Regions from separate parts of the Pseudomonas tensinigenes genome, predicted to be linked through region 1. Evidence: predicted binding sites of a transcription regulator. Region 1 holds the regulator's gene; each other region holds the start of a gene.
The links. Region 1 encodes sigma-54, which starts transcription at its own class of promoters, with help from an activator protein. Its sites were predicted from a motif close to ANTGGCATNNANNTTGCTNT; they were not measured.

Region 1 (10,130 bases):
CACCGCGACGGCGTCGATCGCCGCCTCGCCGAACCGGCGCACGCGTTCTATTAATGAAATTCTGCGCATCAGCGCTTCCCCAGAAGATCTGCGCGGTAATCCGTCGCTGGAAAATGGTACGGCACCGGGCCATCGGGATCACCGGTCATGAACTGACGGATACGCGGCTCGTCCGAGTTCATCAACTCGTCCGGCGTACCCTGCCCCAGTACCTGACCATCACCGACGACATAGATGTAGTCGGCGATGCTCGCGGTTTCCGCCAGATCGTGGGACACCACGATACTGGTGATCCCCAGCGCATCGTTGAGCAGGCGAATCAGACGGACCAGCACGCCCATGGCGATCGGGTCCTGCCCGACGAACGGTTCGTCGTACATGAGGATCTGCGGATCGAGCGCAATCGCCCGCGCCAGTGCGACGCGGCGCTTCATGCCACCGGACAGCTCATCCGGCATCAACTCGATGGCACCGCGCAGACCGACCGCCTGCAATTTGAGCAGGACGATGTCGCGGATCATTTCTTCCGGCAAATCGGTATGAACACGCAGGGGGAAAGCCACGTTCTCGAACACATCGAGATCGGTGAACAGCGCGCCGCTTTGAAACAGCACACCCATGTGCTTTCGCGCATCGAACAGATCGCTGCGCGAAAGCGCAGGCAGGTTCTGGCCGTTGACCCAGACTTCGCCGCTGGCAGGACGCAATTGTGCGCCCATCAATCGCAGCAGCGTGGTCTTGCCACACCCGGAAGGCCCCATGATGCCGGTGACCTTGCCGCGCGGTATGCGAATATCGACGTTATTGAAAATGCTGCGCGCACCGCGCTTGAAGGAGACTCCCTTCAGCTCGACCGCGTAGGCGTTATCGGCACTCATCTAAACTCCTTGCGATGCAGCCTCTCACTCGGACACCTGTCTTTACTTAAAAAGTACGTACATCCCGGGCAGGCCGAACTGGCGGCGAACTATATCACTGCAAAGGCTACGCGCCCAAGGCTTGTACCAGCCTGAGTTCGGCGATATGACAGGTGCGCAGGCTCTTTTACCGGGTTTTGGTAACGAGTAATGACAAAGCACGACGAACTTGCGTGAGGCTTTGCCACATAACCGCTATAATCGCCGCCTTTTCATCGGGCTATACGATTTCTGACATGAGCCAATCCAGCGACCTGATTCAATCGGCACAACGCACCATCCAACTCGAAGTGGAAGCCGTACAAGGCTTGTTGCCCCATATCGACGCCGATTTCGTACGCGCTTGCGAGATGATTCTGGCCAGCAAGGGCCGTGTAGTTGTGGTCGGCATGGGCAAATCCGGGCACATCGGCAACAAGATTGCCGCGACCCTGGCCAGCACCGGCACCCCGGCTTTTTTCGTGCACCCGGCCGAGGCCAGCCATGGCGACATGGGCATGATCACTCGTGATGACGTGATTCTGGCCCTGTCGAATTCCGGCTCGACCAACGAAATCGTCACCCTGCTGCCGCTGATCAAACGTCTGGGCATCCAGTTGATCAGCCTCACCGGCAACCCGCTATCGCCGCTGGCCAAGGCGGCCGAGGTCAATCTCAACGTTCACGTCGAGCACGAAGCCTGTCCGCTGAACCTGGCGCCGACCTCCTCGACCACCGCAGCTTTGGTCATGGGTGATGCGCTGGCCGTCGCGTTGCTGGAAGCGCGCGGTTTCACTGCCGAAGACTTCGCCTTTTCTCATCCGGGTGGCGCCCTTGGCCGTCGCCTGCTGTTGAAAGTGGAGAACGTCATGCACGCCGGGCAGGAGTTGCCGCAAGTACAACGCGGTACGCTGCTCAAGGACGCGCTGATGGAAATGACCCGCAAGGGTCTGGGCATGACCGTCATCCTTGAAGCCGATGGCAAACTCGCCGGGATCTTCACCGACGGCGATTTGCGCCGCACCCTGGATCGCAGCATCGACATTCGCAGCGCCACCATCGACCAGGTAATGACGGCCCACGGCAAGACTGCCCGGCCCGAAATGCTCGCCGCCGAAGCCCTGAAAATCATGGAAGACCACCGAATCAACGCACTGGTCGTTGTGGATGAAGATGATCGCCCGGTCGGTGCCTTCAACCTCTCCGATCTGCTGCGCGCAGGAGTGATGTAATGAGCAACGATCTGCTGCAACGCGGCAAAGCGATCAAACTGGCGGTTTTCGACGTCGACGGCGTTCTCACCGACGGTCGCCTGTACTTCCTTGAAGACGGTAGCGAATTCAAGACCTTCAACACCCTCGACGGTCAGGGCATCAAGATGCTGATGAACGCCGGCGTGCAGACCGCCATCATCAGTGGTCGCAAGACTCCAGTGGTCGAACGCCGGGCGAAAAACCTCGGCATCCCCCACCTGTTTCAGGGACGCGAAGACAAATTGGTCGTTCTCGACGGCCTGCTTGAGCAACTGGGCCTAAGCTATGAACAGGTCGCCTATCTCGGTGACGACCTGCCCGACCTGCCAGTGATCCGCCGGGTCGGTCTGGGCATGGCCGTAGCCAACGCTGCTGATTTTGTCCGTGAACACGCCCATGGCGTTACCCGGGCTCGCGGGGGCGAAGGTGCTGCCCGCGAATTCTGTGAATTGATCCTGCGCGCCCAGGGCCGCCTCGATGCGGCCAACGCCGCGTACCTGTGAGCCAAACCATGTTCAGCAAAAAATTTCGTAACTTCCTGCTGTTCGGCTGCATCGCTGCGATTTTCGCAGCGGTCGGCTACTGGAATATCAGCCCGGAACGCTTTCTCGACAAACCACCGGTCACCTCGGTGGAAACGCCTATCGACTGGTATGCAACCAACACCCATACCCTGCAATACCTGCCGGATGGCAAGGTGCAGTATGAAATGACGTCCGAGAAAGCCGAGCACGTGAAGGCAACTGACGTCACGCTCGTGACCAAACCCGACCTGAACATGTATCGCGGAACGGAATTTCCGTGGCACGTGACCAGTGAGCGCGGTGAAGTGAACTCAGGCGGCACCGAAGTCGAACTGATCGATTCGGTACGCGTTGCGCGCACCGATGAAAAGAAGCGTGACATCCTGATCACTTCCACTCGCATGACCGTGTTCCCGCAGCAGGAATATGCGCAGACCGAGCAACCCGTTAGAATCGACGGCGCTGGCGGTGTATCGACTGGCGTTGGAATGAAAGCGTACCTGAAGGAAAGCAGGATACACCTGCTATCGAACGTAAGAGGACAGTATGAGGCTCGTTAAAACCCTCCCTATTTTGCTCAGTCTGGGCGCAGCACTGGGAAGCGTGAGCGCCTGGGCTCTGCCGAACGATCAGCAGCAACCTATCCGCATTCAGGCCGACGACGCCCAACTGGATGACAAGAACGGCATCGCTACCTATAAAGGTGATGTGATCATCACCCAGGGCTCGATGATCGTTAAAGGCAACACCGTCACCATGACTCGCGCGCCGAATGGCGATATCGACGTAGTGACCTCCGTGGGCAATCTGGCTTACTTCGAGCAGTTGCAGACCCAGGGCGACGCCAAACCGGTTCAGGGCTACGGCGTGACGATTCAATACCACGCCCAGCAAAACCGCGTCGTGCTGATCGACAAGGCCAAGGTCGTCGACAAAGACGGCAACGTCACTCAGGGCGAGAAAATCGTCTATGACACCGTGAAGAAACTGGCCAGCGCCGGTCGCGCTACCGGAAGCAAGGTCACCGAGGCGCGTCCGCGCATCGACATGGTGATCCAGCCGAAGAAGAAAACCGACGAGAAAACCCAGTAATGGCAACTCTGAAAGCTCAGCACCTGGCCAAGGCCTATAAAAGCCGCCAGGTCGTGCGTGATGTCAGCCTGTCGATCGACAGCGGCCAGATCGTTGGTCTGCTCGGCCCGAACGGTGCCGGCAAGACCACGTGTTTCTACATGATCGTCGGCCTGGTGCAGGCCGATCAGGGCCGCGTACTGATCGATGATCTGGACGTCAGCCACCAGCCGATGCACGGCCGTGCAAAGGCTGGCATCGGCTATCTGCCGCAAGAAGCGTCGATCTTCCGCAAACTGTCGGTGGCTGACAACATCATGGCCATCCTCGAGACCCGTCAGGAACTCGACAAGGCCGGTCGCCGCAAAGAGCTGGAAAGCCTGCTGCAGGAATTCCACATCAGCCACATCCGCGACAACCTCGGCATGAGCCTGTCCGGTGGTGAACGCCGCCGGGTGGAAATCGCTCGCGCGCTGGCAACGGCACCGAAATTCATCCTGCTCGACGAACCGTTTGCCGGTGTCGACCCGATTTCGGTCGGCGACATCAAGCAGATCATCCACCACCTCAAGGCCAAGGGCATCGGTGTATTGATCACCGACCACAACGTCCGTGAGACGCTGGACATCTGCGAAACCGCTTACATCGTCAACGATGGCCAACTCATTGCTGAAGGCGATGCAGAAACCATCCTGGCCAACGATCTGGTCAAGGAAGTGTATCTGGGTCACGAGTTCCGCTTGTAAGCGTAACAGTGCCCGGTGCGCCGCCCGGGCGCTGTATCGATTCAAGCAGGAATTAATACGCTTTAATTGTTACAGCGCTCTAGGCAAACACTTCAGTTTCAGGCATATAATTTGCTTAAGTTTGGCGCCCCGGCGCCCTGTAGTGGATGGCGCATAGCGCCGGCGAATAAGGTGTTAAGCCCCTGCCATGAAACCATCGCTAGTCTTGAGAATGGGCCAGCAGCTGACGATGACACCGCAGCTGCAACAGGCCATCCGCCTGCTCCAATTGTCGACCCTGGATCTGCAACAGGAAATCCAGGAGGCTCTGGAATCCAATCCGATGCTCGAACGCCAGGAAGAAGGCGACGACTTCGACAATTCCGACCCCATGGCCGACAACGCCGAACAGAAACCCACCGAAATCCAGGAACCCTCCTATCAGGAAACCGCCCCGACGGTGGACAACCTCGAGGACGGCGAATGGAACGAGCGCATTCCCAACGAGCTTCCGGTCGACACCGCCTGGGAAGACGTTTACCAGACCAGCGCCAGCAGCCTGCCCAGCAGCGATGATGACGAGTGGGACTTCACCACCCGCACCTCCGCTGGCGAGAGCCTGCAAAGCCACCTGCTGTGGCAACTGAACCTCGCGCCGATGTCCGACACCGATCGCCTGATCGCCGTGACCCTGATCGACTGCATCAACAATCAGGGCTACCTGGACGAAACCCTCGAAGAGATCCTTGAGGCGTTCGATCCGGAACTGGACATCGAACTGGACGAAATCGAAGCCGTCCTGCACCGCATCCAGCAGTTTGAACCGGCCGGCATCGGCGCCCGCAATCTTGGCGAGTGCCTGCTGCTGCAATTGCGCCAGCTGCCAGCCAAGACGCCTTGGCTGACTGAAGCGAAGCGCCTGGTCAGCGATTACATCGACCTGCTCGGCGGCCGCGACTACAGCCAGTTGATGCGGCGCATGAAGCTCAAGGAAGACGAGTTGCGCCAGGTCATCGAGCTGGTGCAAAGCCTCAATCCGCGTCCGGGCTCACAGATCGAGTCCACTGAAGCCGAATACGTAGTCCCTGATGTCATCGTGCGCAAGGACAACGAGCGCTGGCTGGTCGAGCTGAATCAGGAATCGGTACCACGCCTGCGCGTCAACGCCCAGTACGCCGGTTTTGTCCGTCGCGCCGACACCAGCGCCGACAATACGTTCATGCGCAATCAGTTGCAGGAAGCTCGCTGGTTCATCAAGAGCCTGCAGAGCCGCAACGAAACCCTGATGAAAGTTGCTACCCAGATCGTCGAACATCAGCGCGGTTTTCTGGAGTACGGCGACGAAGCCATGAAGCCGCTGGTGCTGCATGACATCGCCGAAGCCGTGGGCATGCACGAATCGACGATTTCGCGGGTGACCACGCAGAAATTCATGCATACCCCGCGCGGTATTTATGAACTGAAATACTTTTTCTCCAGCCACGTCAGCACCTCTGAAGGCGGCGAATGCTCGTCCACGGCGATTCGCGCGATCATCAAAAAACTGGTTGCCGCGGAAAATCAGAAAAAGCCGTTGAGTGACAGCAAGATCGCTGGTTTACTGGAGGCACAAGGCATTCAGGTGGCTCGCCGCACCGTCGCCAAGTACCGCGAATCCCTCGGGATCGCGCCTTCGAGCGAACGCAAGCGGTTGATGTAAGCCACGTTACAGCGTTCCAGTGGCAGGCTATCCAGCCTGCCGCTTTATGCACTGGCAACGAAGGAGAAGCTGTATGCAAGTCAACATCAGTGGACACCAACTGGAAGTGACCGAACCTCTGCGCACCTACATCAACGAAAAACTCGACCGATTAGAGCGCCATTTCGACAAGATCACCAACGTGCAAGTCACGATGTGCGTCGAAAAGCTGAAGCAGAAAATCGAAGCCACCTTGCATATTCCCGGCGGAGAAGTGGTTGCCAATGCCGAGCATGACGACATGTATGCCGCCATTGACCTGCTGACCGACAAGCTGGATCGCCAACTCAAAAAGCATAAGGAAAAGACCCAAAGCCTCCTCCAGGGCGCGACAGGTCGATAACCCCCCATTCCATGATCCGACTTGAAAGTATCCTGACCCCCGGCCGTTCCCTCGTGAACGTGCCGGGTGGCAGTAAAAAGAAAGCCCTCGAACAAATTGCCAACCTGATCGCCCGCGAAGTGCCGGATCTGGCCATGCAGGATGTCTTCGAGGCGTTGATTGCCCGTGAAAAACTCGGTTCCACCGGTTTTGGTAACGGCATCGCCATCCCCCATTGCCGCCTCAAGGGTTGCCAAGCGCCGATCAGCGCGCTGATGCACCTTGACGCTCCGATCGATTTCGACGCCATTGACGGCGCTCCGGTTGACCTGCTGTTTGTTTTGCTGGTCCCGGAAGCCGCCACCGATGCGCATCTGGAGTTGCTACGTCAGATCGCCAGCATGCTGGATCGTAAGGAAGTGCGCGAAAAGCTGCGTAGCGCACCGAGTAGCGAAGCCTTGTATCAGGTCGTCCTGAGCGAGCAGAACGGGCATTAATCATGCGTTTGATCATCGTCAGCGGCCGTTCCGGCTCGGGTAAAAGTACGGCTCTGGATGTCCTTGAGGACAACGGCTATTACTGCATCGACAACCTGCCCGCAGGCTTGCTGCCGGAACTGGCCGAACGCGCGCTGATTCACACTGAGCTGGCGCAACCGCTGGTGGCCGTGTCGATCGATGCGCGTAACTTGCCGAGCCATCTGACGCGCTTTCCCGAGTTGCTTGAAGATGTCCGGGCCAAGCACATCCAGTGCGATGTCCTGTATCTGGACGCCGACGAAGAAACCCTGCTCAAGCGTTTCTCCGAAACCCGCCGTCGCCATCCACTGAGCAACGCCAATCGCTCGCTGGCCGAAGCGATCCAGGATGAAACCGCCCTGCTCGGCCCGATCGCCGACCTCGCCGACCTGAAAATCAACACCACCAACCTCAACCTGTACCAGCTGCGCGACTCCATCAAGCTGCGCCTGCTGAATCAGCCGGAGCCGGGCACCGCGTTTCTGGTCGAGTCCTTCGGCTTCAAGCGCGGCATGCCGGTGGATGCAGATCTGGTGTTCGATGTGCGCTGCCTGCCCAATCCGTACTGGAAGCCGGAACTGCGCGCGCAATCGGGTCTCGATGCGCCGGTGGCTGAATACCTGGCGGCACAGCCGGAGGTCGAAGAAATGTTTCAGGACATCTTCACCTACCTGCACAAATGGCTGCCGCGTTTCGCCGCGAGCAACCGTGCCTACGTCACCATTGCCATTGGCTGCACCGGCGGGCATCACCGCTCCGTCTACCTGACCGAACGTCTGGGTCAGGCCCTGCAGAAAACCCTGAAGAACGTCCAGGTTCGCCACCGCGACCTCACTTAAAGGATTCACACCGCGATGCCTGCTCTGGAAATCGAAATCATCAACAAGCTGGGCCTGCATGCCCGCGCATCGGCCAAGTTTGTCGGGGTGGCCGGGCAGTATCCGGATTGCACGATCAGAGTGGGTCGTACACCAGAGACCACGGTTGACGGTAAAAGCATCATGGCGATGATGATGCTGGCGGCAGGCAAGGGCACCAAGATCTATCTGAGTACTGAAGGGCATCAGGAACAGGAAGCGCTGGATGCGCTGGTGGCGTTGATCAACAACTACTTCGACGAAGGCGGCTGACAGCCAAAGTCAAAAGATCGCAGCCTGCGGCAGCTCCTACATTGGAATGCGTTCCCTATAGGCACTGCCGCAGGCTGCGATCTTTTGCACGACTTCAACCCAACGCCGTATCCATCACCATCATCAGACAAAACCCGATCAACAGGCCAAGACTGGCCAGTTTGTCGTGACCATTGCGTCGCGACTCGGGAATCACTTCGTGGGTCACCACCAGCAACATGGCCCCCGCCGCGAGCGCTAGTCCTAGTGGCAACAACACCTGTGCCAGACTGACCAGCCACGCGCACAACAGCGCAAACACCGGCTCGACCAGACCTGACGCCGCGCCGATCAGAAACGCCTTGACCCGCGACATCCCCGCCCCGGCCAACACCAGCGCAATCACCAGGCCCTCCGGCACATCCTGCAAAGCGATGCCCATGGCCAGACTGTCCGCATCCGGCATGCTACCGCCAGCAGAAACGCCGACGGCCATGCCTTCAGGGATGTTATGGGCAATGATGGCGAACACGAACAGCCAGATCCGCGGCGGTATCACCGGATGCTCGACGGTGCCGACGAGCATTTCCGGGGACGCACCCGACACCTTGCGATCAACCAGATACAGGCCAAACGCCCCGAGCATGATGCCGAAACAGATCAGGCCACTGGCGCCCCACGGCGTCAGGCCGAGACTTTCGGCAGCAGCAATGCCCGGCACGATCAACGAAAATGCCGTCGCCGCCAGCATCACCCCGGCGCCAAAACCCAGCAAGGTATCACTGAGTGCCTGCGGCATGCGCCGAATCACCAGCACCGGGACAGCGCCAAGCGCCGTGCCGAGGGCGCAGATCGCGCCGCCCTGCAACGCCCGCGACAGCCTCGGCTCGAGATTCAGCCATTCCAGCCCGTGGGCGACCAGCAAGGTCATGCCCGCCAACAGCAACAGCGATCCCACTGCGTAACGAAACATACGCCCACTTCCGATCGCCAGTGTTTCAGTGCCCATAGTCAGCCTTGGATTGTTTTTATAGAAGACTTAAACCAGTGCGGCCTGATAGCGCGCAGCCACTTCAGGCCAATTGATCACGTTGTAGAACGCATTGATGTATTCCGGACGACGGTTCTGATAACGCAGGTAATAGGCGTGCTCCCAGACGTCGAGACCGAGAATCGGCGTGTTGCCATTCATCAACGGGCTGTCCTGATTGCCGCTGCTTTCCACGATCAGCTTTTTCTCCGGGGTCACGCTGAGCCAGGCCCAGCCGCTGCCGAAACGGGTCAGTGCGGCTTTGGTGAAGGATTCCTTGAAGCTGTCGAGGCCGCCCAGATGTTCATCGATGGCCTTGGCCAGCGCGCCATCCGGCTTGCCGCCACCGTTGGGCACCATGACTTCCCAGAACAGCGAATGGTTGGCGTGACCGCCGCCCTGATTGATCACCGCTGCACGGAGTTTTTCCGGCAGTTGCTGGACGCTGGCGACGAGTTTTTCCACTGGCCATTCGGCGTATTCAGTGCCTTCAACGGCGGCGTTGAGGTTGTTGATGTAGGTCTGGTGATGCTTGGTGTAGTGAATTTCCATGGTCTGCGCATCGATATGCGGCTCGAGGGCGTCGTAGGCGTAAGGCAAGGCAGGCAAGGTAAAAGCCATTTCAATGGACTCCATGGTGATGTGGGGCAGGCGCGCGGCGCGCATTGCCGGTATCCGGGTGCAGCAGGCGCTGGGTACGCGGGTATTCGCCGTGTTCGCTGATGAAATTCAGCAGCTCGACGTAGGTCTTGCTGCTCTGGCGCAGCGCCGCTTCACGCAATGCCAGGCGCAGGCGTTCGTCCTGCATGGTCTGCAACAGCCGTTGGTGGATGGCGCAGAGATACTCGGCGCTCTCCTCAGGCTGATTCAGGCGCAGGTGCAAGTCCGCCAGGTTGTGATGGGAGATGACGCAGGCCGCCACCGCTTCGTCGGCATCTGCCCAG
Region 2 (10,130 bases), 1.0 Mb from region 1:
CAACTGGAACTTGCGGAAGTTGTTGGAGAAATACAGCACACCGCCGGTTGCCAGACGGGCCATGGCCAGGTCAATCAACTGCACCTGATCACGCTGCACGTCGAAGATACCTTCCATGCGCTTGGAGTTGGAGAACGTCGGTGGATCGATAAAGATCAGGTCGTACTCGTCACGGCTGCTTTCCAGCCACGCCATCACATCGCCCTGCTCCAGACGGTTCTTGTCGGAGTAACCGTTCAGCGACAGGTTGCGGCGCGCCCAGTCGAGGTAAGTCTTCGACAGGTCGACGCTGGTGGTGCTGCGCGCGCCGCCCTTGGCCGCGTGTACGCTGGCGGTCGCGGTGTAGCAGAACAGATTGAGGAAGCGCTTGCCGGCGGCCTCTTTCTGAATACGCATGCGCATCGGCCGGTGATCGAGGAACAGGCCGGTGTCGAGGTAGTCGGTGAGGTTGACCAGCAACTTCACGCCGCCCTCGCTGACTTCATTGAACTTGCCTTGCGCAGCCTGACGCTCGTACTGCTTGGTGCCGCTCTGGCGCTCGCGGCGTTTGACCACCACGCGGCTCTTGTCGACGTTCAGTGCCTGCGGAATCGCTGCCAGGGCGTCAAACATGCGCGCCGAGGCTTTTTCCGGATCGATGGATTTTGGCGCGGCATATTCCTGAACGTGCACCCAATCGTGGTACAGGTCGATGGCCATCGCATACTCAGGCATGTCGGCATCGTAGACGCGGTAGCAATCAATGCCTTCGCGCTTGACCCACTTGCCCATGGCCTTGAGGTTTTTCTGCAGACGGTTGGCAAACATCTGCCCGCCTTCGCTCAAGCGCGGCTGCTCGATCACTGGCGCCGGGGCCGGCGTCGGTTTGATCGGGTTGCCGTTCTTGTTGAACTTGCGCTCTTGCGGCTCATCCGGGGTCTGGTCGTAAGCCGCTTGCTCGCGCTCGGCCTGACGCTGTTCCGGGGTGCGACGCTCGCCGGTGACGAACTGATCCGGCAGCACTTTGATCAACAGCAGCTTGCACGGCAACGCGCCGTTCCAGAACGAATACTGTTTATGGCTGCGAATGCCCATGCGCTTGCCCAGATCCGGCGCACCAGTGAACACCGCCGCTTCCCAGTTCAGACAGGCCTGACGCAGACGCTCGCCGAGGTTCTGGTAGAGGTACAACAGGCTGGCTTCGTCACCGAGACGCTCGCCGTACGGCGGGTTGCAGATCACCAGACCTTTCTGGTTCTGATCCGGACGCGGCTCGAACGTCGCCACTTCGCCCTGGTAGATCTTGATCCACTCGCTCAGGCCGGCACGCTCAACGTTGTTGCGGCCCGGCTGAATCAGACGCGGATCAGCTTCGTAGCCACGAATCCACAACGGTGGCTTGGCCAGACCGGCAGCGGCACGTTCAACGGCTTCTTCATGGAGTTTTTTCCACAGTGCCGGAACGTGACCGAGCCACGCGGTGAAGCCCCACTGCTCACGGCGCAGGTTCGGCGCCATGTCGGCGGCAATCATGCCGGCTTCGACGAGGAACGTACCGACACCGCACATCGGGTCAGCCAGCGCGCCGCCTTCGGCAGCAATGCGCGGCCAGCCGGAACGGATCAGGATCGCCGCCGCGAGGTTTTCCTTCAGCGGTGCAGCGCCCTGCTGCAGACGGTAACCGCGCTGGTGCAGGCTGTGGCCGGACAGATCAAGGGAGAGAATCGCTTCGCCGCGATCCAGACGCAGGTGAATGCGCAGATCCGGGTTGAGCTTGTCGATCGACGGACGGTCGCCCTGCGGCGTGCGCAGTTTGTCGACGATGGCGTCTTTGACTTTCAGGGCACCGAAGTGGGTGTTGTCGATGCCTGAGCCGTGGCCGCTGAATTCGACGGCCAGGGTGCCGTCGCTGAGCATGTGATCCTGCCACTCGATGTCGAGCACACCGTGGTAGAGGTCTTCAGCGTCTTTCATCGGGAAACGCTTGAGCACCAGCAACACACGGTTGGCCAGACGCGACCAGAGGCACAGGCGATAAGCGGTTTCCATGGTCGCCATGCCACGCACGGCGGAAGTGTGCTCGCGTGCTTCTTCAAGGCCAAGCCCGACGGCTTCCTCGATGAGCAGGCCTTCAAGGCCTTTAGGGCAAGTGAGGAAGAGTTCGAAACGGTCGGACATGGGATTTCCAAAGCCTTTGGCTAGTGAATCGGCAACGCATTGCCGATCCGGTTTTCAATCAGGCGCTTTTCTAAAAGAACGCCCGCGTGGCACGAAGGTGTGCCGTTCCATCCCCGCTGCTCGGGTTAAAAGAGATTAGATGCCGGGACAGATAAAAAAGTTGATGCAACAAAAAGTCTTAAAACGACCCTTCGTCGCTTTATACCCCAGCGCAAACGTGGGTCATTCTCACTAAAGAATTAACCCCATCATCCAGCGCGGGGCCGATCATACCGGGGTTTGCTGAAAAACCGTGCATGAAACCCGTCGTTACTTATGGCTGTAGCACTAATTTCGTTACGTCCTTATGACAAAACGATCATTCCCTCGATGTGACTCATTGGTTAGAACTGAGCACAGGTTGACGTCGCAACGGCGTCAACACCTTGGCTCGCCACGCCGGCAGCGAGCCGCACCATGGCAGGTTTCTTCTGCCAGACCTCAGTTGAGGTCAACGCGACACAAAACAGTCAACAAGTGAGGGAAACACCCTATGAGAAGACTTAAGCGTGATCCGTTGGAAAGAGCATTTTTGCGCGGATATCAATATGGCGTTGGTGGCAAATCCCGTGAGCTTTGCCCATTTACTCTACCGTCGGTACGCCAAGCCTGGATTAACGGCTGGCGAGAAGGACGCGGCGACAACTGGGACGGTATGACCGGCACTGCGGGAATCCACAGACTCAACGAACTTCACGCCGTCGGCTGACACAGGGCATTAATTCCGACACGACAATCTGAATTTGTAACGACTTACCATGCACGTCCTTCCCGGACGGCGGGCTGCGGCCCAGGGGCTCCTTCGAGGAGCCCTTTTTTATGCCGGAAAACTCATTTTTTGTGCTTGAACACGAAACCTGTGGGAGCGAGCCTGCTCGCGAAAGCGGTGTGTCAGTCACAGAAATATTGACTGAACTGGCGCCTTCGCGAGCAGGCTCGCTCCCACAATTGGATCAGCGCAGGGCGGCGATCGCGTCTACCGACTCACGAATCAGCGCCGGGCCCTTATAGATGAAGCCAGAGTAGATCTGCACCAGGCTCGCACCGGCGAGAATCTTCTCGGCCGCATGCTTGCCTTCAGTAATCCCGCCCGCCGCAATGATCGGCAACCGCCCAGCCAACTCGCCGGCCAGCACCTTCACGGTATTCGTGCTCTTCTCACGCACCGGCGCGCCCGACAGACCGCCCGCCTCGTCGCCATGCTCCATGCCTTCAACGCCAACACGGCTCAGGGTGGTGTTGGTCGCGATCACCGCGTCCATGCCGGTTTCGATCAGGGCCTGAGCCACCTGCGCGGTTTCTTCGTCGGTCATGTCCGGCGCGATCTTGATCGCCAACGGCACATGTTTGCCATGACGCAACGCCAGTTCGGCGCGGCGGGTAGCCAGATCCGCGAGCAATTGCTTGAGCGAATCGCCGAACTGCAGGCTGCGCAGGCCCGGAGTGTTCGGCGAGCTGACGTTGACCGTCACGTAGCTGGCGTGGGCGTAAACCTTGTCCAGGCAGATCAGGTAGTCGTCGACCGCGCGTTCAACCGGGGTATCGAAGTTCTTGCCGATGTTGATGCCCAGCACGCCTTTGTATTTCGCCGCGGCCACGCGCGCCAGCAGGTTATCCACACCGAGGTTGTTGAAACCCATGCGGTTGATGATCGCCTCGGCTTCCGGCAGGCGGAAAATCCGTGGTTTCGGGTTGCCCGGCTGCGGGCGCGGAGTCACGGTGCCGATTTCGACAAAACCGAAACCCAGTTGTGCGAAGCCATCGATGGCCGCGCCATTCTTGTCCAGACCGGCCGCCAGACCCACCGGGTTCGGGAATTCGAGGCCCATGACCGTCACCGGCTTCTTCGCCGGCGCCTTGCACAGCAAGCCGTTGAGGCCCAAACGCCCACCCGCGCCGATCAGATCCAGCGACAGATCGTGGGAGGTTTCCGGGGAAAGTTTGAACAACAGCTGACGGGCCAGGGAATACATGGGCGGCGATGACTCGGGCGGCGAAAAGAGGCGGCGATTATAGCCGGGCATCGACCTGCGGCGCGAGGCGCACGCGCAAATCACTGGCACTGGCATATGCCTTGCACCCTCCTTGACTATCAGCGCGCAGGCCAATGACGGCAGGCGGGCAAGGACAATGGCGTCGTCCCGGGTTTTGCCTGCGCAAAGTCCGCGGCGGCGCTTTTTTTCGAGGTGGCGGTGTATGAATGAACCTTCGGTAGGGCCACTGGCCTGGGTCAATGGCAGCGATGCCCCGGAAAAGACTGCAATCAACCTCGGCTTCATGGCGTTGAGCGACTGCGCATCGGTTGTCGTTGCTGCCACACAGGGCTTTGCCCAGCCTTACGGGCTGACCCTGAATCTCAAGCGCCAAAGCTCTTGGGCCAACCTTCGTGACAAACTGGTCAGCGGCGAACTGGATGCCGCCCACAGTCTGTACGGTCTGATCTACGCCGTGCACCTGGGCATTGGCGGCGTGACGTCGACCGACATGGCGGTGCTGATGGGGCTGAATCAGAACGGTCAGAGCCTCAACCTCTCCCACGGTCTGCAGAACCTTGGCGTGAGCAGTCCTGAAGCGCTGGATCGGCACGTGCACCAAAGCCGCGCAAAACTTACCTTCGCCCAGACTTTTCCCACTGGCACTCATGCGATGTGGCTGTATTACTGGCTGGCGAGTCAGGGCATTCATCCGTTGCAGGATGTCGACAGTGTGGTGGTGCCGCCGCCGCAAATGGTTGCGCATCTGCAAGCCGGGCGCATCGACGGTTTTTGTGTCGGCGAGCCTTGGGCGGCTAGCGCGGTGCAGCAGAATCTGGGTTTTACCCTGGCCACCAGCCAGACCATCTGGCCCGATCACCCGGAAAAAGTCCTTGGCTGCACTCGCGAATTTGTCGAGCAATACCCGAACACGGCGCGCGCGCTGGTGATGGCGATCCTTGAAGCCAGCCGCTTTATCGAAGAAAGCCCGGAGAATCGTCGCAGCACCGCGCAATTGCTCAGCGCTCCGGAATATCTGGACGCGCCGCTTTCGTGCATCGAACCGCGTTTTCTCGGTGACTATGCCGATGGGCTGGGCAATCGTTGGCAGGATCCTCATGCGCTGCGCTTTCACGGCAATGGCGAGGTGAATTTGCCCTACTTGTCCGATGGCATGTGGTTCATGACCCAGTTCCGTCGCTGGGGCTTACTGCGCGAAGACCCGGATTACCTCGCTGTCGCCCGTCAGGTTCAGCAACTCGATCTATATCGCGACGCCGCCACCGCCGTCGGCGTAGCGGCGTGGGGTACCGACATGCGCAGCAGCCAGTTGCTCGACGGCAAAATCTGGGACGGCAGCGACCCGGCCGCTTACGCGCGCAGCTTCAAGCTGCACGCGATGAGCGACGACGTTCCCCTTCTCGCCCGCCGCTGACAGGAGACCGCGAATATGTTGCGCATTCTGCTGATCAATGACACGGCGAAAAAAGTCGGGCGCCTGAAAGCCGCGCTGACTGAAGCCGGTTTCGAGGTGATCGACGAGTCCGGCCTGACCATCGACCTGCCCGCGCGCGTCGAAACGGTGCGCCCGGACGTCATTCTGATCGATACCGAGTCACCGAGCCGCGATGTCATGGAACAAGTGGTACTGGTCAGCCGCGACCAGCCACGGCCAATCGTGATGTTTACCGATGAACATGATCCGGGGGTGATGCGCCAGGCGATCAAGTCCGGGGTCAGTGCCTACATCGTCGAAGGCATTCACGCCCAGCGTCTGCAGCCGATTCTCGATGTCGCGATGGCGCGATTCGAGAGTGATCAGGCCTTGCGCGCGCAGTTGCAGGCGCGGGATCAGCAATTGGCTGAGCGCAAACGCATTGAGCTGGCCAAGGGGTTATTGATGAAGATGAAGGATTGCAATGAGGAAGAGGCTTACACCTTGATGCGACGCCAGGCGATGAGCCGGCAGCAGAAGCTGATTCAGGTGGCGGAGCAGATTATTGCCATGAGTGAGTTGCTGGGCTGAAATGCTCTGAGCGCTTGAAAAGCCCCTCACCCTAGCCCTCTCCCAGAGGGAGAGGGGACCGACCTAGGTGTCTGGCGTCAAACATCGACCTGAAAGACCGAGTCGATTATGGATTCACAGCAGAAAATCACAGGTCGGCGTACTTCTCGAGCATCCCCCAATCAGTCCCCTCTCCCTCTGGGAGAGGGGACCGACCGAGCAGTCTGACGTCAAACATCGACCTGAAAGACCGAGTCGATTATGGATTCACAGCAGAAATCACAGGTCGGCGTACTTCGCGAGCATCCCCCAATCAGTCCCCTCTCCCTCTGGGAGAGGGCTAGGGTGAGGGGCTTTTGACTTTCCGGCTGTTGGCACAAATCTCGCTAAGTAAAACGCACAGGTAACCAACGGCGGTTGCCCCACCCACGACAAAGACGTCGCTCACCCGTTCGCCCAACCGGCGAATCAGGTAGCGGCGTTTTTGCGTTTTGGCCCCACAGCTCGGGGCCGGTGGTGCGGCCGTGGCGGCGCCCCACCTGCTGTTGCATGACTCCTTTCGAGACTCTTTTCAGCTGAGGTGCGCGATGAATTCAAGCTTCTGGAAATCCGGCCACACCCCGACCCTGTTCGCGGCCTTCCTCTATTTCGACCTGAGCTTCATGGTCTGGTACCTGCTCGGCCCGTTGGCGGTGCAAATCGCTGCTGATCTGCACCTGACCACGCAACAACGTGGCCTCGTCGTCGCAACACCGATCCTCGCCGGCGCCGTACTGCGCTTCGTGATGGGCATGCTCGCCGATCGTCTGTCGCCGAAAACCGCCGGGCTGATCGGTCAGGTCATTGTGATCTGCGCGCTATTCGGTGCCTGGAAAATCGGCATCCACAGTTATGAGCAGGCGCTGATCCTCGGCCTGTTTCTCGGCATGGCCGGCGCCTCGTTCGCCGTCGCCCTGCCGCTGGCCTCGCAATGGTATCCGCCACAGCATCAGGGCAAAGCCATGGGCATTGCCGGTGCAGGCAACTCCGGCACCGTGTTCGCCGCGCTGCTCGCGCCGGTGCTCGCCGCTGCGTTCGGCTGGAGCAATGTTTTCGGTTTCGCTCTGATTCCGTTGATCCTGACGTTGGTGCTGTTCGCCTGGCTGGCAAAAAATGCGCCTGAGCGGCCAAAAGCCAAAGCCATGGCTGACTACTTCAAAGCCCTCGGCGACCGTGACAGTTGGTGGTTCATGTTTTTCTACAGCGTCACCTTCGGCGGCTTCATCGGTCTGGCCAGCGCCCTGCCCGGCTACTTCAACGATCAGTACGGGCTGAGCCCGGTGACCGCCGGTTACTACACCGCAGCTTGCGTGTTCGGCGGCAGTTTGATGCGACCGCTGGGTGGCGCGCTGGCGGATCGCTTCGGTGGCATTCGCACATTGCTGGCGATGTACACCGTCGCCGCCGTGTGCATCGCCGCGGTTGGTTTCAACCTGCCAAGTTCCTACGCTGCACTGGCACTTTTCGTCTGCACCATGCTCGGATTGGGCGCGGGCAACGGCGCGGTTTTTCAACTGGTACCGCAGCGTTTTCGTCTGGAAATCGGCGTGATGACCGGCCTGATCGGCATGGCCGGCGGCATCGGCGGTTTTGCCTTGGCGGCCGGCATGGGCGCGATCAAGCAGAGCACCGGCAGCTATCAACTGGCCCTGTGGTTGTTCGCCAGCCTCGGCGTGTTGGCATGGTTTGGCCTGCACGGCGTCAAGCGTCGCTGGAGAACCACCTGGGGTTCAGCGGCAGTGACGGCGGCGCGGGTCTGAAGCGTCGATGGCCCTGCAACTGAGTTTTGCCGAAGCCAGCGCCACCGGCCCGCGTGCGGAGAATCAGGACGCTTTGCGTTCGGTGACACCGGCTCCGGCGCTGGCGGCGAGCAAAGGTTATCTGTTCGCCATCGCCGACGGCGTCAGCCAATGCGCCGATGGCGGCCTCGCTGCGCGTTCGACCTTGCAGGCCTTGGCGCTCGACTACTACGCCACGCCGGAAACCTGGAGCGTGGCGCAGGCGCTGGATCGCCTGCTGCTCGCGCAAAACCGCTGGTTGCAGGCCAATGGGGGTGGGCAACCGTTGCTCACCACGGTCAGTGCTTTGGTCATGCGCGGTCGGCGTTTTACCCTCGCCCACGTCGGCGATTGTCGGGTGTATCGCTGGCACGGCGATAATTTGCAGCGGATCTCGGAGGATCATGTCTGGGATCAGCCGGGCATGCAGCATGTGCTCAAGCGTGCATTGGGGCTGGATCAGCATCTGGTGCTGGACTTCCTTGATGGTGAACTGCGCGACGGAGAGTGCTTTGTTTTGCTCAGTGACGGTGTCTGGTCAACGCTGGGCGATACCGCGATTGCAGCGATTCTGCGTGATCAGCCGGATCTGCACAGTGCCGCGCAGACACTGGTCAACGCCGCGCATCTAGCGGGGAGCCAGGACAATGCCAGTGCTTTGCTGGTGCGGGTGGATGCTTTGGGTGAGGCCAGTATCGGCGATGCGCTGATTCATCTGCAGCAATGGCCTCTACCGCCACCGTTGAAACCCGGTCAGTCGTTCGAAGGCTGGCAAGTGCTGGATGTTGTCGCTCAGAGCCAGCAATCGCTGCTGTATCGGGTGCTTGATGGACAAGGTCAGACGTGGCTTCTGAAAACCCTACCCACGCGTTCCGCCGATGATTCCTACGCCGGGCAAGCACTGTTGTCCGAGGAATGGTTTCTGAAACGCGTAGCCGGTCGCCACTTTCCTGAAGTCTATGCGTGCCAGCAGCGTCAGCATTTGTACTACGTGATGCGCGAATATTCCGGGGCGACGCTGGCGCAGCTGTTTGAGCAGTCCGGCCCATTGCCGCTGGCGCAGTGGCAGGACATCGCCGAGCGCCTGTTGCGTGCGGTCGGGTTGCTGCATCGGCGGCAGATCCTGCATCGGGACATCAAACCGGAAAACCTGCACGTGGGCGACGACGGCGAATTGCGTCTGCTGGATTTTGGTCTGGCGTACTGCCCAGGCTTGTCCGAGGACGCGCCGTCGACACTACCGGGAACGCCCAGCTATATCGCCCCGGAAGCGTTTCGTGGGGATCCGCCGAATGTGCAGCAGGATTTGTATGCGGTCGGTGTGACCTTGTATTTCCTGCTCACCGGGCATTTTCCCTATGGCGAGATCGAAGCGTTTCAGCGACCGCGCTTTGGTCTGCCGGTAAGTGCCAGCCGTTTTCGGCCGGACCTGCCGGAATGGCTGGCGCAGAGTCTGGAGCGCGGCGTTGCGGCTGATCCGCAGTTGCGCTTTGAAACGGCTGAGGAATGGTTGTTGGTGCTGGAACAGGGCGAGAGGCAGAGTTTGAGTGTGCGGCCCAGACCGTTACTGGAACGTGAGCCTTTGAAGGTGTGGCGGACGATGGCGATCGTGGCTCTGCTGGGGAATCTGGTGCTGCTGGTTTTGTTGTTTCACGGCTGAGACCGCGTCGCGTCATTCGCGAGCAGGCTCGCTCCCACAGGGGTTTTGTGAACGACTCCGATCCACTGTGGGAGCGAGCCTGCTCGCGAAGAGGCCAGCCCAATCACAACAATTCTGTCTGCCTGAATGCCCCACGAACGAGCAACCCGCGTCGATTCGGTGCAAAAAATCCCCGTCAATAACCGCTCCCGCCTAATAAACACGCCATTCCCCCACTTGGCACAACCACTGCATTACCCCACTCAACACACACATAAAGCCCAACCTTCAACGACGAAGGCTGCGCTTCCCGAGAGAACGGGACCAGGACAAAGGCGTCCTCGCTAGGCAACTAGCGGGACGCCTTTTTTTGTTTGCGCAAAATTTCTCGAGCAAGGCCTGACTGCCCACAAGAGGCCAGCCGCAGCTCCCCGGAGAACCTGATGAAAAAACTCAAACTGGTGATGATCGGCAATGGCATGGCCGGGGTCCGCACCCTC
Region 3 (10,130 bases), 980 kb from region 1:
AAACTACCGGCACTTTCAAATATCAGAAAACCCGCCTGAAAAATGAAGGCTTCGACCCCGGCCAGACGGGTGATGACCCGATCTACGCATGGCTGCCCGGCACCCAGACTTATGTTCGGGTCACTGACGACGTATTGGCCGAAATTCATCAGGGCAAACATCGTTATTGAATCTGGCTATGAGACGGCTTGAGAAAAAGGGGGTGACAGCCACCGTCGCGCTCGGGAAACTGTCGGCTTTCCGATTGACCGAAAGTGGAGTTGCCCCATGTCCGACCAAAGCCGCCAGATGACCCCTGAAGAAGCTGCCGAATTCACCGAGCAGGTTTTCAACAAGGCGCGCGACGGTGATGCCGAGATGCTCGATCGCCTGGTCAGCGCCGGTTTGCCGGTCAACCTGAAAAACAGCAAGGGTGACACGCTGCTGATGCTGGCGAGCTACTACGGCCATGTCGATGCGGTGAACGTACTGCTTAAACACAAGGCTGACCCGGAAATGCGCAATGGCAACGGCCAGAGTCCGATTGCCGGTGCGGCGTTCAAAGGTGATTTGGCAGTGGTCAAGGCACTGGTCGAGGCGGGTGCCGAGATCGAAGGCTCGTCGTTTGATGGGCGTACGGCGCTGATGATGGCGGCGATGTTCAACCGCGTTGCAATCGTTGAATACCTGATCAGCAAAGGCGCCAACGCGCAGGCCAAGGACGCTAATGGCGTGACCGCGCTCGACGCTGCACGGACGATGGGCGCGGTTGATACCACTGCGCAGCTGGAAAAATTGTTGGGTTGATAAGATCAGAAGATCGCAGCCTGCGGCAGCTCCTACACTGATTGCGTTTGTGGCCCGTTTCGCGGTCGAACGCTGAACTTGCAGGAGCTGCTGCAGGCTGCGATCTTTTGCTTTGTGCGCTATCCTCCGCGCCCTCGAAACTCACCTTCGCCACAGGATCCGCCCTCATGAAAGCCGCACTCGTCGAACTCATCAGCAAAATCAGCTCCGGCTGCATGGGCGAGGACGAGATCGTGAAAGTCGCCGACGAAGCGGCACAGGCCTACGCCGATGCCGATGCCTTTCTGACAGCCAATCCGGACATCAACTACGACGACACCTTTCCGATTCCGCTGGGCGAGTGGGTGGTGGTCGGCAGTCTGCCGGAAACCGTGCTGTTCCAGGCTGACACCTACGTTGACCTGTTCGCGCAGATCGTTGCCTCTTTTGGCCCGGGCGTTGATTTCAACCTCAAGCCCAAGCAACTGGCCAAGACCGAAGCACTGACTGCGCTCAATCGAATCCAGGTGCAAATGAGCAGCATGAACAAGGAAAACGGCGGTTACACGCTGATGAACTTCAGTCAGTTGCTCGACGACGAGCTGCAGATGGTTTTGGTCTACGGCAACGACGTGCCACGGGTACTGGAGTTGTGCGCCGAAGTCGGCATCGCCGCCGCGCCATCGCTTGAAGCCCTGAAGATCGCTGTTCACGTCTGAACGCAATAAAAGGGAACCCTGCGCGCGACCGTCTATCCTAAAAGTGCATGCCACTATTCTGGAGCGACACCATGGGTTCCACGTTCAACGGTCTGATCGGCCTGATCATCCTTGCCCTCGACATCTGGGCCATCATCAACGTGTTGAAAAGCGGCGCAACCACCGGGATGAAAATCGTCTGGGTGCTGCTGATCATCCTCCTGCCGGTGCTGGGCCTGATCATCTGGGCGATTGCCGGACCGCGGGGTAACGTGCGGATCTGATAACACCGCATTACCCCTGTGGGAGCGAGCCTGCTCGCGAAAGCGCTAGATCAGTCACCGACAATGTTGACTGGTACGCCGCCTTCGCGAGCAGGCTCGCTCCTACAGGGATTGTGGTCTGCCGATGAAGTGAGGTTCGACCTGTCATCTTCGGCAACGTAGAATGCGCGCCTTTCCCGGGCAATCGTCCCCACGATTGGCGCCCGCGCATTCATCGGAGCACTTGACCATGACCGTCACCAAAACCAGCGAGTACCTGGAAACCCTCTACGAAGGCTACGGCCAGCGTTTTCGCATGGAAAAACTGCTGCACGAAGTGCGCACCGAACACCAGCACCTGGTGATCTTCCAGAACCCGCGCATGGGCCGTGTCATGGCGCTGGACGGCGTGATCCAGACCACCGAAGCCGACGAATTCATCTACCACGAAATGCTCACTCATGTGCCGATCCTCGCCCATGGCAGCGCCAAGCGCGTACTGATCATCGGCGGCGGTGACGGTGGCATGCTGCGCGAAGTGACCAAGCACGCCGGCGTTGAACACATCACCATGGTCGAGATCGACGGCACCGTGGTCGACATGTGCAAAGAGTTCCTGCCGAACCACTCCAGCGGCGCCTACGACGATCCGCGTCTGAACCTGGTGATCGACGACGGCATGCGTTTCGTCGCCACCACCACGGAAAAATTCGACGTGATCATCTCCGACTCCACCGACCCGATCGGCCCGGGCGAAGTGCTGTTCTCGGAGAACTTCTATCAGGCTTGCCATCGCTGCCTGAACGAAGGCGGCATTCTGGTGACCCAGAACGGTACGCCGTTCATGCAGATCGACGAAGTGAAAACCACCGCCGGTCGCCTGAATAGCCTGTTCCCGGACTGGCACTTCTATCAAGCGGCCGTACCGACCTACATCGGCGGTTCGATGACCTTCGCCTGGGGCTCGACCAACCCGGCCTACCGCAAGCTCAGCCGTGAAACCCTGCAACAGCGCTTCATTGGCAGCGGCATCGTCACTCGCTACTACAACCCGGAAATCCACATCGGCGCCTTCGCCTTGCCGCAGTACGTGCTGCAGGCGATCAACAAGCCAAGCAACGATTAAAAGAACACTGAAACTCCCCTGTGGGAGCGAGCTTGCTCGCGAAATCGGACTGTCAGGCAACATATTTGTTGAATGAAAAACCGCTTTCGCGAGCAAGCTCGCTCCCACATTTGCTTCCCCGTAATGTAGATGTCGTCTTATTCATGTTCGTGCGCTGTAATCCTTTTGAACCAACTTTCGGCGTTCACAGTCGAGATAGTGGTAAGCCCATTTGCGGGTTTGATCGAGGAGGCACCGATGCAAAAGTGGAAAGTCACTTTCGTGGACGATCATGGTGAAATTGTCGATGAGGTGTTCGAGCGCGCGGAATGCCCCAGCGACGATGAGGCCGCTCGCTTGATCAAGGAACGGCTCCTGCCCGTCGCCGCCAAACTGGATCTCAACGATCTGGAAGGGCGAACCCCCGATGCTGGCGTCAAAAGCCTCGAAACCCAAAACAGCATCAAGATCCGCAGCATCACTCCAATCTGAAAATCTTCCTTCATCCGAAGCAACCAGGCCTTGGCAGCGGCTCTAACTTGGGGCTACTCTGCAAGCGAGATCAGCGAACGGATCGCTAAGGTCTGGTCTTGTCAGCTACATGCTTGTTCCCGCGTGCAACCACGTTGCCGTCGTACTTTGGCCTAAGGCCCGGGGCGGGAATACGGAAAGTCTATCCATCTATGCGAGGGGGACGATTCATGAGCACAGCCTATCAAGAAGACATCAGCAGCAATGTTCTGCGCCGCATGAAAGAAGGCGGTTTCGATTTTTCCCGATTCCATCCCATCGAGTTCTACGCGATTTTCCCGGACGAGGAGCGGGCGCGCAGGGCGGCAGGCAAATTTCGCGGTGAATCCATCAATGCCCAGGTCAGCGTGCGTGATGACGGTGCGTGGGCGCTGGAATTAAGCAAAGTGATGTACGCGACATACGACGATATCGGCGACTTCGAGCAGGGATTCTCTGCCGTGGTTGAACCTCTGGGCGGCATTATCGAAGGCTGGGGTGTGAAACAGGAGGTGCGCAACCGCCATCGTTTGAATTGATCTCTGTTTTCATTTGTTGAACAACGGCTGACCTTCGGGTTGGCCGTTGTCATTTCCGACGTAAGCAAAACGCTGTGGCAAAACCCTGAAACAAGAAACCGAGGCAAAAAAAAGCCACCGGAGAGGGTGGCTAAAAGGGAAGACCGATAAGGAGAGGAAACCGGTCAGGGTTACAGCGGGGCGGGCTGCGAGCGCAGTCCAGGGCAGTTGAGCTGGCGACTTCGCGGCGCTGTGCGCGGGGAAGTTTTGCAGCGAATGCGCGGATTATCCGCAGGCAGTGCCGGGCAGTGAAATCAACTCTGACTATGCTGGTGATAGGCGATGCAGTGCGTCGCAATGAAGCGGGGGCAATCCGGCTGGGGCAATTGCCGCACAGGAATGGTGCGGTGCTTGCGGCGTGTATTTCCAACCGATTGAAATCAAAGCGTTTATGCCGATGGCACGGGCCTTGCGAAGGCCTGTAAGTCCGGGTGACAAGGAGTACGGCATGATCCGCACCTATTTTGATGAGATGTACGATGCCGGCGGCCAGGTTCGCCCGCATTACCGGGAGTTCGCCCGCTGGCTGGCCGACACGCCTGACGAACTGCTGGCCCAACGGCGACGCGAGGCTGACTTGCTGTTCCATCGCGCCGGGATCACTTTCACGCTCTATGGCGACGAGCAGGGCACCGAGCGCCTGATTCCTTTCGACACCATCCCGCGCAGCATTCCCGCCAGCGAGTGGCGAATCGTCGAGCGCGGCTGCATCCAGCGGGTCAAGGCGCTGAACATGTTTCTCGCTGACCTCTATCATGAGCAGCGCATCATCAAGGCCGGGATCATTCCTGCCGAACAGGTGCTGGCCAACGAGCAATATCAGTTGGCGATGCAAGGCCTGGATCTGCACCGTGATATCTATTCGCACATCTCCGGCGTCGATCTGGTACGCGATGGCGACGGCACCTATTACGTGCTCGAAGACAACCTGCGCACCCCGAGCGGCGTCAGCTACATGCTCGAAGACCGCAAAATGATGATGCGCCTGTTCCCGGAGCTGTTCGCCGCGCAGCGCATTGCGCCGATCGATCACTACCCGAACCTGCTGCTCGACACCCTGAAAAGCTCAAGTCCGATCGACGACCCGAGCGTCGTAGTGCTGACGCCCGGACGCTTCAACAGTGCATTCTTCGAGCACGCGTTTCTCGCCCGGGAAATGGGCGTGGAACTGGTCGAAGGCGCGGATCTGTTCGTGCGTGACGACAAGGTCTTCATGCGCACCACCGACGGCCCGAAAGCGGTGGACGTGATCTACCGCCGCCTCGACGACGCGTTCCTCGATCCGCTGGCGTTCAATCCCGACTCGATGCTCGGTGTGCCGGGGCTGCTGTCGTCCTATCGCTCCGGCAATGTGGTGCTGGCCAACGCCATCGGCACCGGCGTGGCGGACGACAAATCGGTGTACCCGTTTGTTACCGACATGATCCGGTTCTACCTCGACGAAGAACCGATCCTGAAGAACGTGCCGACCTGGCAGTGCCGCAATCCGTCTGAACTTTCCCATGTGCTGGCCAATCTTCCAGATCTGGTGGTCAAGGAAACCCAAGGCTCCGGCGGGTACGGAATGCTGGTGGGGCCGGCGTCGACGACGGCCGAAATCGACGCGTTCCGCGAGCGGATCAAGGCCAAGCCCCACGCGTATATCGCGCAACCGACGCTGTCGCTGTCGACTTGTCCGACCTTTGTCGAAAACGGCATTGCGCCGCGCCATATCGACTTGCGTCCGTTTGTCTTGTCCGGTCGCGAAACACGGGTGGTGCCCGGCGGTTTGACCCGTGTCGCGCTGCGCGAAGGCTCCCTGGTGGTGAATTCCTCCCAGGGCGGCGGAACCAAGGACACCTGGGTGGTCGAGGATTGAAGGAAGCTTGCCATGTTAAGTAGAACTGCCTCGGATCTGTATTGGATGTCGCGTTACCTGGAGCGGGCGGAAAACCTCGCCCGGATGCTCGACATCAGTTACTCGCTGTCGTTGATGCCGCAGGACGGTCGCGGCGACGGTTTGCACGAATTGGCCATGCCGTTGCTGATCACCGGCACCCTCGACGATTATCTGGAACGTCACGGCGCGCTACATGCTGAACGCCTGCTGCACTTTTTCGCTCTCGATGCGGCCAACCCGGCAAGTATCTACAGTTGCCTCGGCGCGGCGCGGGCCAGTGCGCACGCCGTGCGCGGACGCATCACGGCGGACATGTGGGAGAACATCAATTCGACGTGGCTGGAGATTCGCGGGATCGCTGAACAGGGCCTGAGCCGCTACGGCATGAGCCGTTTCTGCGAATGGATCAAGGAGCGTTCGCACCTGTTCCGTGGTGCGTCGTACGGCACGATCATGCGGAATGATGCGTTTCGTTTCATTCGCCTCGGTACGTTCATCGAACGCGCGGACAACACCCTGCGATTGCTCGATGCCCGCTATGAAATGGCTGGCGATCAGGCTGAAGCGGTCAGCGACGGTACGGCCCACGCCTATTACCAATGGAGTGCGTTGCTAAGGGCCTTGTCGTCGTTTGAGGCGTACACCGAAATCTACCGCGATGCGCCCGGCGCCCGGCATGTCGCCGAGTTGCTGCTGTTGCGCGCCGATGTACCGCGCTCACTGCGGGCCTGCACCGAAGAGATCGATCAGATTCTCGCGCAGTTGCCCGGGGCCAACGGCCGACCGGCGCAGCGTCTGGCGGCAGAGATGGACGCACGCTTGCGCTACACCGGCATCAACGAAATTCTCGAGGAAGGCCTGCACGCGTGGCTGACCGAATTCATCCCGCTGGTGCGCCAGTTGGGCAACGCCATTCACAGTTCCTACCTGGAGGCTGCATGAGACTTTCCATTAGCCACGAGACCACCTATCACTACGAAGATCAGGTGCGCGCGAGCATCCAGTACCTGCGACTGACACCTCACGACAGCGAGCGTCAGCACGTGTTGAGCTGGCAACTCGACCTGCCGCGCCCGGTGCGCGCGCAACTCGATCCCTTCGGCAACATCCTGCACGTGCTGACCATGGATGAACCGCACGAAGCGATCATCATCGGCGCGCGCGGCCAGGTTGATATCGATGAGTTGCGCGAGGCCGAGCATGAGAGCCAGTCGGCGCTGCCGTTCCTGCGTTTTACCCGGCTGACTGAGGCAGATGAGGCGTTGCGCGCGTTTGCCGAGAGGTCCTGTAAGCAACGGCGGGATCGCACCGCGCTGATTGATTTGATGCACGGTTTGAATCAGCACATGACCTACACGCCGGGTTCCACCGAAGTCGACACCAGCGCGGCGGAAGCCTTCGCCGGGCGTGCCGGAGTTTGTCAGGATCACGCTCACGCGTTTCTGGCTTGCGCACGCAGCCTCGGGATTCCTTCGCGTTATGTGTCGGGGTATTTGTACAGTGAGGATTGCGAGCATCTGGCTAGCCACGCTTGGGCAGAAGCCTGGCTGGATGACGCCTGGTACAGCTTTGATGTGACCAATCAACTGGCGCGGCCGGAGCGGCACCTGAAACTGGCGGTGGGTCTTGATTATCTGGATGCCTGCCCGGTGCGCGGCATGCGCCGGGGCGGTGGGTGTGAGCAGATGCATGCGAAAGTATTTGTCTCGCCGACCCCGGTTATCTCCGTCCAGCAACAGTAAACGCTGTACTCCTGTGGGAGCGAGCCTGCTCGCGAAGGCGGTTTATCAGTCACTGATGCAGTGTCTGACACGCCGCTTTCGCGAGCAGGCTCGCTCCCACAAGGGAAATGGCGTTACGGCTTAACCTTGCGTCCGGCCATGTGCCGCAAATAGCCCACCAACATCTGCAAATCCCCCTCCGGCAACACCTCTACCGAAAACCCTGGCATCTTCGCCTGCGGCCACTGCCGCAAACTCTGCGGATCACGAATGTAGCGCTTGAGGAAATCCGCGCCGAAATACTCGGTCGGGTTATACGGAATATTCAGGTCCGGCCCGAATTGCGCATCGCCCGCACCGTTCAACCGGTGACACGCCAGACAGTTCTTCTGAAACAGCGCAAATCCGCGATTCACCGGGTCATCCGCCTTCAACGCAGGATCCGGCAGCAGGGCAGGGAAGCGCTCGGCCACCGGTGCCATGCGCTTGATGCTCGCGACCTGGAATGGCCATTGCTCCGGGCTGATATTGCCCGCCTGCGGATCGGTCCAGACCAGATAAAACGGCCCGGCGCTGTGCTTGCCTTCCGACAGTGGCGGCCATGGTTGAGCCGGATCTTCGATGGCCAGCCAGGCCCGTGCGCCTTTTGCGTTGAGCAGCGGCGCTGCGGTCAGTTCCGCGGCAAACCCGTCCAGTGCCACCGCTTGCAGGTGATCTTGCGGTTTGATCCCGGTCAGCAACGCGGCCACGGGCACGGCGCGATAGGTCATGTCCTTCTTGTAGGACACATCGTTTTTGATGGTGAGGGTTTGTACCTGAGGATGCTTGAGCAGTTCTTCGGTCTGCCAGGTGCGGCTGCTTGCACCCAGTTGCAAATCCAACTGTGCGGCAGACAAGGGCATGCTCAGCAGCATGGCCCCGAACACAATGAGCGCTTTCAAATGATCGCCGTCCATGTCGTGGGAGTGCGCAAAGGTTGGCACAGCCACGCTGGCCCGGGTAGCGGGCCAGTCACATTTTCTGTGGCGATAAACAGCACCTGCCGCTTGGTTCAGCCGATGACCTTGGTCAGATTCGGCAAAATCAACAACAGCGTCGTGGCGAAAAGAATGAGCCCTGCTTGACGTACTTTCGGTTGTTTGAACATGGCTTGACCGCCTTTATTGTTATTTCCTGATGCTTGCCTGCATATCCATGACGGCACGCGTTGCACTTCCTGTTGAAGAACGCCTGCCTCGGCAAAACCCGACGACCATGACGTACATGTTCTACATTAGGGGCCACGTCACGCTTGGCTTAGATCCATTTCGTATGGAGTGCTGGGAAACTGCGATTAAAAAGGCATGAGGCGTATTGCCAGCTTCTTCGCCGCCCGCTGGCTAGACAACTCGCCGACCTGAACCGGTTCACCCGCTCGCCAATGACCGTCCGTCTGAGCGGGTGCGTCAAGCGCATTGAGCGCTGTGGTCATTGAATCCGAGAGCGCCCGGGCGAAGAGTGGAGGCAAGAAAACCACTCCACGCACAGGTTCGAGGACGTCATGACCCAAGCTTTGATATTCGATGCGTTACGCACGCCCCGTGGCAGAGGCAAGGCCGATGGTGCTCTGCACAGCGTCAAACCGGTGAATCTGCTGGCCGGTCTGCTGACCGCGCTGCAGGAACGTACCTCGCTGGATACCAGCCAGGTCGATGACGTGGTGCTCGGCTGCGTCACGCCGATTGGCGATCAAGGCTCGGACATCGCCAAAACCGCCGTGCAAGTGGCCGATTGGGATGTCAGCGTCGCGGGTGTGCAGATCAACCGTTTCTGCGCCTCGGGACTCGAAGCGGTCAACCTTGGTGCAATGAAAGTGCGTTCGGGCTTCGAAGACCTGGTGGTGGTCGGTGGCGTCGAGTCGATGTCGCGGGTGCCGATGGGCAGCGATGGCGGCGCCTGGGCGCTGGACCCGCAAACCAACCTGCACAGCCACTTCACCCCGCAAGGTGTTGGCGCTGACCTGATCGCCACGCTGGAAGGCTTCAGTCGTCAGGACGTCGATGCCTACGCCTTGCACTCGCAACAGAAAGCCGCACGGGCGCGGGCTGACGGCTCGTTCAACAAGTCGCTGGTGCCGGTGCAGGATCAGAACGGCATCATCCTGCTCGATCACGATGAGTTCATTCGTGCCGAGTCGACTCTGGAAGGCTTGGGCAAGCTCAAGCCGAGTTTCGAAATGATCGGCCAGATGGGTTTTGACGCCACGGCGCTGCGGGTCTACAGCCATGTCGAACGCATCAATCACGTGCACACACCGGGCAACAGTTCCGGGATCGTCGACGGCGCTGCGCTGATGCTGATCGGCTCCGAAGCCAAAGGTCGGGCGCTGGGCTTGCAACCGCGGGCGCGCATCGTCGCCACGGCGGTCACCAGCACCGATCCGACCATCATGCTCACCGGCCCTGCACCAGCCACACGCAAAGCGCTGGCAAAGGCCGGGCTGCGCGTCGAGGACATCGACCTGTTCGAGGTCAACGAAGCGTTTGCCTCGGTGGTGCTGAAGTTCATCAAGGACATGGCCGTCGACCCGGACAAGGTCAATGTCAACGGCGGCTCCATCGCCATGGGCCAC

Region 2: HU718_RS10210 (CmpA/NrtA family ABC transporter substrate-binding protein) is a predicted target of sigma-54. The motif match lies at 4,258-4,277, and genes of this name have one in related genera.
Region 3: HU718_RS09940 (circularly permuted type 2 ATP-grasp protein) is a predicted target of sigma-54. The motif match lies at 4,316-4,335, and genes of this name have one in related genera.

The regions. Positions count from the first base shown of each region.
Region 1 is NZ_CP077089.1:1,255,593-1,265,722, reverse strand. Features, by position in the region: gene mlaE (lipid asymmetry maintenance ABC transporter permease subunit MlaE) at 1-69, opposite strand, end outside; gene HU718_RS05425 (ATP-binding cassette domain-containing protein) at 69-878, opposite strand; gene HU718_RS05420 (KpsF/GutQ family sugar-phosphate isomerase) at 1,154-2,128, shown strand; gene HU718_RS05415 (KdsC family phosphatase) at 2,128-2,652, shown strand; gene lptC (LPS export ABC transporter periplasmic protein LptC) at 2,661-3,233, shown strand; gene lptA (lipopolysaccharide transport periplasmic protein LptA) at 3,220-3,765, shown strand; gene lptB (LPS export ABC transporter ATP-binding protein) at 3,765-4,490, shown strand; gene HU718_RS05395 (RNA polymerase factor sigma-54) at 4,678-6,168, shown strand; gene hpf (ribosome hibernation-promoting factor, HPF/YfiA family) at 6,242-6,550, shown strand; gene ptsN (PTS IIA-like nitrogen regulatory protein PtsN) at 6,562-7,026, shown strand; gene rapZ (RNase adapter RapZ) at 7,029-7,886, shown strand; gene HU718_RS05375 (HPr family phosphocarrier protein) at 7,902-8,177, shown strand; gene HU718_RS05370 (ZIP family metal transporter) at 8,272-9,165, opposite strand; gene HU718_RS05365 (superoxide dismutase) at 9,196-9,807, opposite strand; gene HU718_RS05360 (DUF2753 family protein) at 9,809-10,130, opposite strand, start outside.
Region 2 is NZ_CP077089.1:2,301,763-2,311,892, reverse strand. Features, by position in the region: gene rlmKL (bifunctional 23S rRNA (guanine(2069)-N(7))-methyltransferase RlmK/23S rRNA (guanine(2445)-N(2))-methyltransferase RlmL) at 1-2,157, opposite strand, end outside; gene rmf (ribosome modulation factor) at 2,690-2,905, shown strand; gene HU718_RS10215 (quinone-dependent dihydroorotate dehydrogenase) at 3,150-4,169, opposite strand; gene HU718_RS10210 (CmpA/NrtA family ABC transporter substrate-binding protein) at 4,393-5,604, shown strand; gene HU718_RS10205 (ANTAR domain-containing response regulator) at 5,620-6,195, shown strand; gene HU718_RS10200 (nitrate/nitrite transporter) at 6,762-7,973, shown strand; gene HU718_RS10195 (bifunctional protein-serine/threonine kinase/phosphatase) at 7,981-9,651, shown strand; gene nirB (nitrite reductase large subunit NirB) at 10,074-10,130, shown strand, end outside.
Region 3 is NZ_CP077089.1:2,237,674-2,247,803, forward strand. Features, by position in the region: gene HU718_RS09905 (long-chain-acyl-CoA synthetase) at 1-170, shown strand, start outside; gene HU718_RS09910 (ankyrin repeat domain-containing protein) at 268-786, shown strand; gene HU718_RS09915 (hypothetical protein) at 954-1,484, shown strand; gene HU718_RS09920 (PLDc N-terminal domain-containing protein) at 1,556-1,747, shown strand; gene speE (polyamine aminopropyltransferase) at 1,977-2,852, shown strand; gene HU718_RS09930 (hypothetical protein) at 3,090-3,323, shown strand; gene HU718_RS09935 (ribonuclease E inhibitor RraB) at 3,533-3,880, shown strand; gene HU718_RS09940 (circularly permuted type 2 ATP-grasp protein) at 4,368-5,777, shown strand; gene HU718_RS09945 (alpha-E domain-containing protein) at 5,790-6,740, shown strand; gene HU718_RS09950 (transglutaminase family protein) at 6,737-7,540, shown strand; gene HU718_RS09955 (c-type cytochrome) at 7,654-8,475, opposite strand; gene HU718_RS09960 (acetyl-CoA C-acetyltransferase) at 9,060-10,130, shown strand, end outside.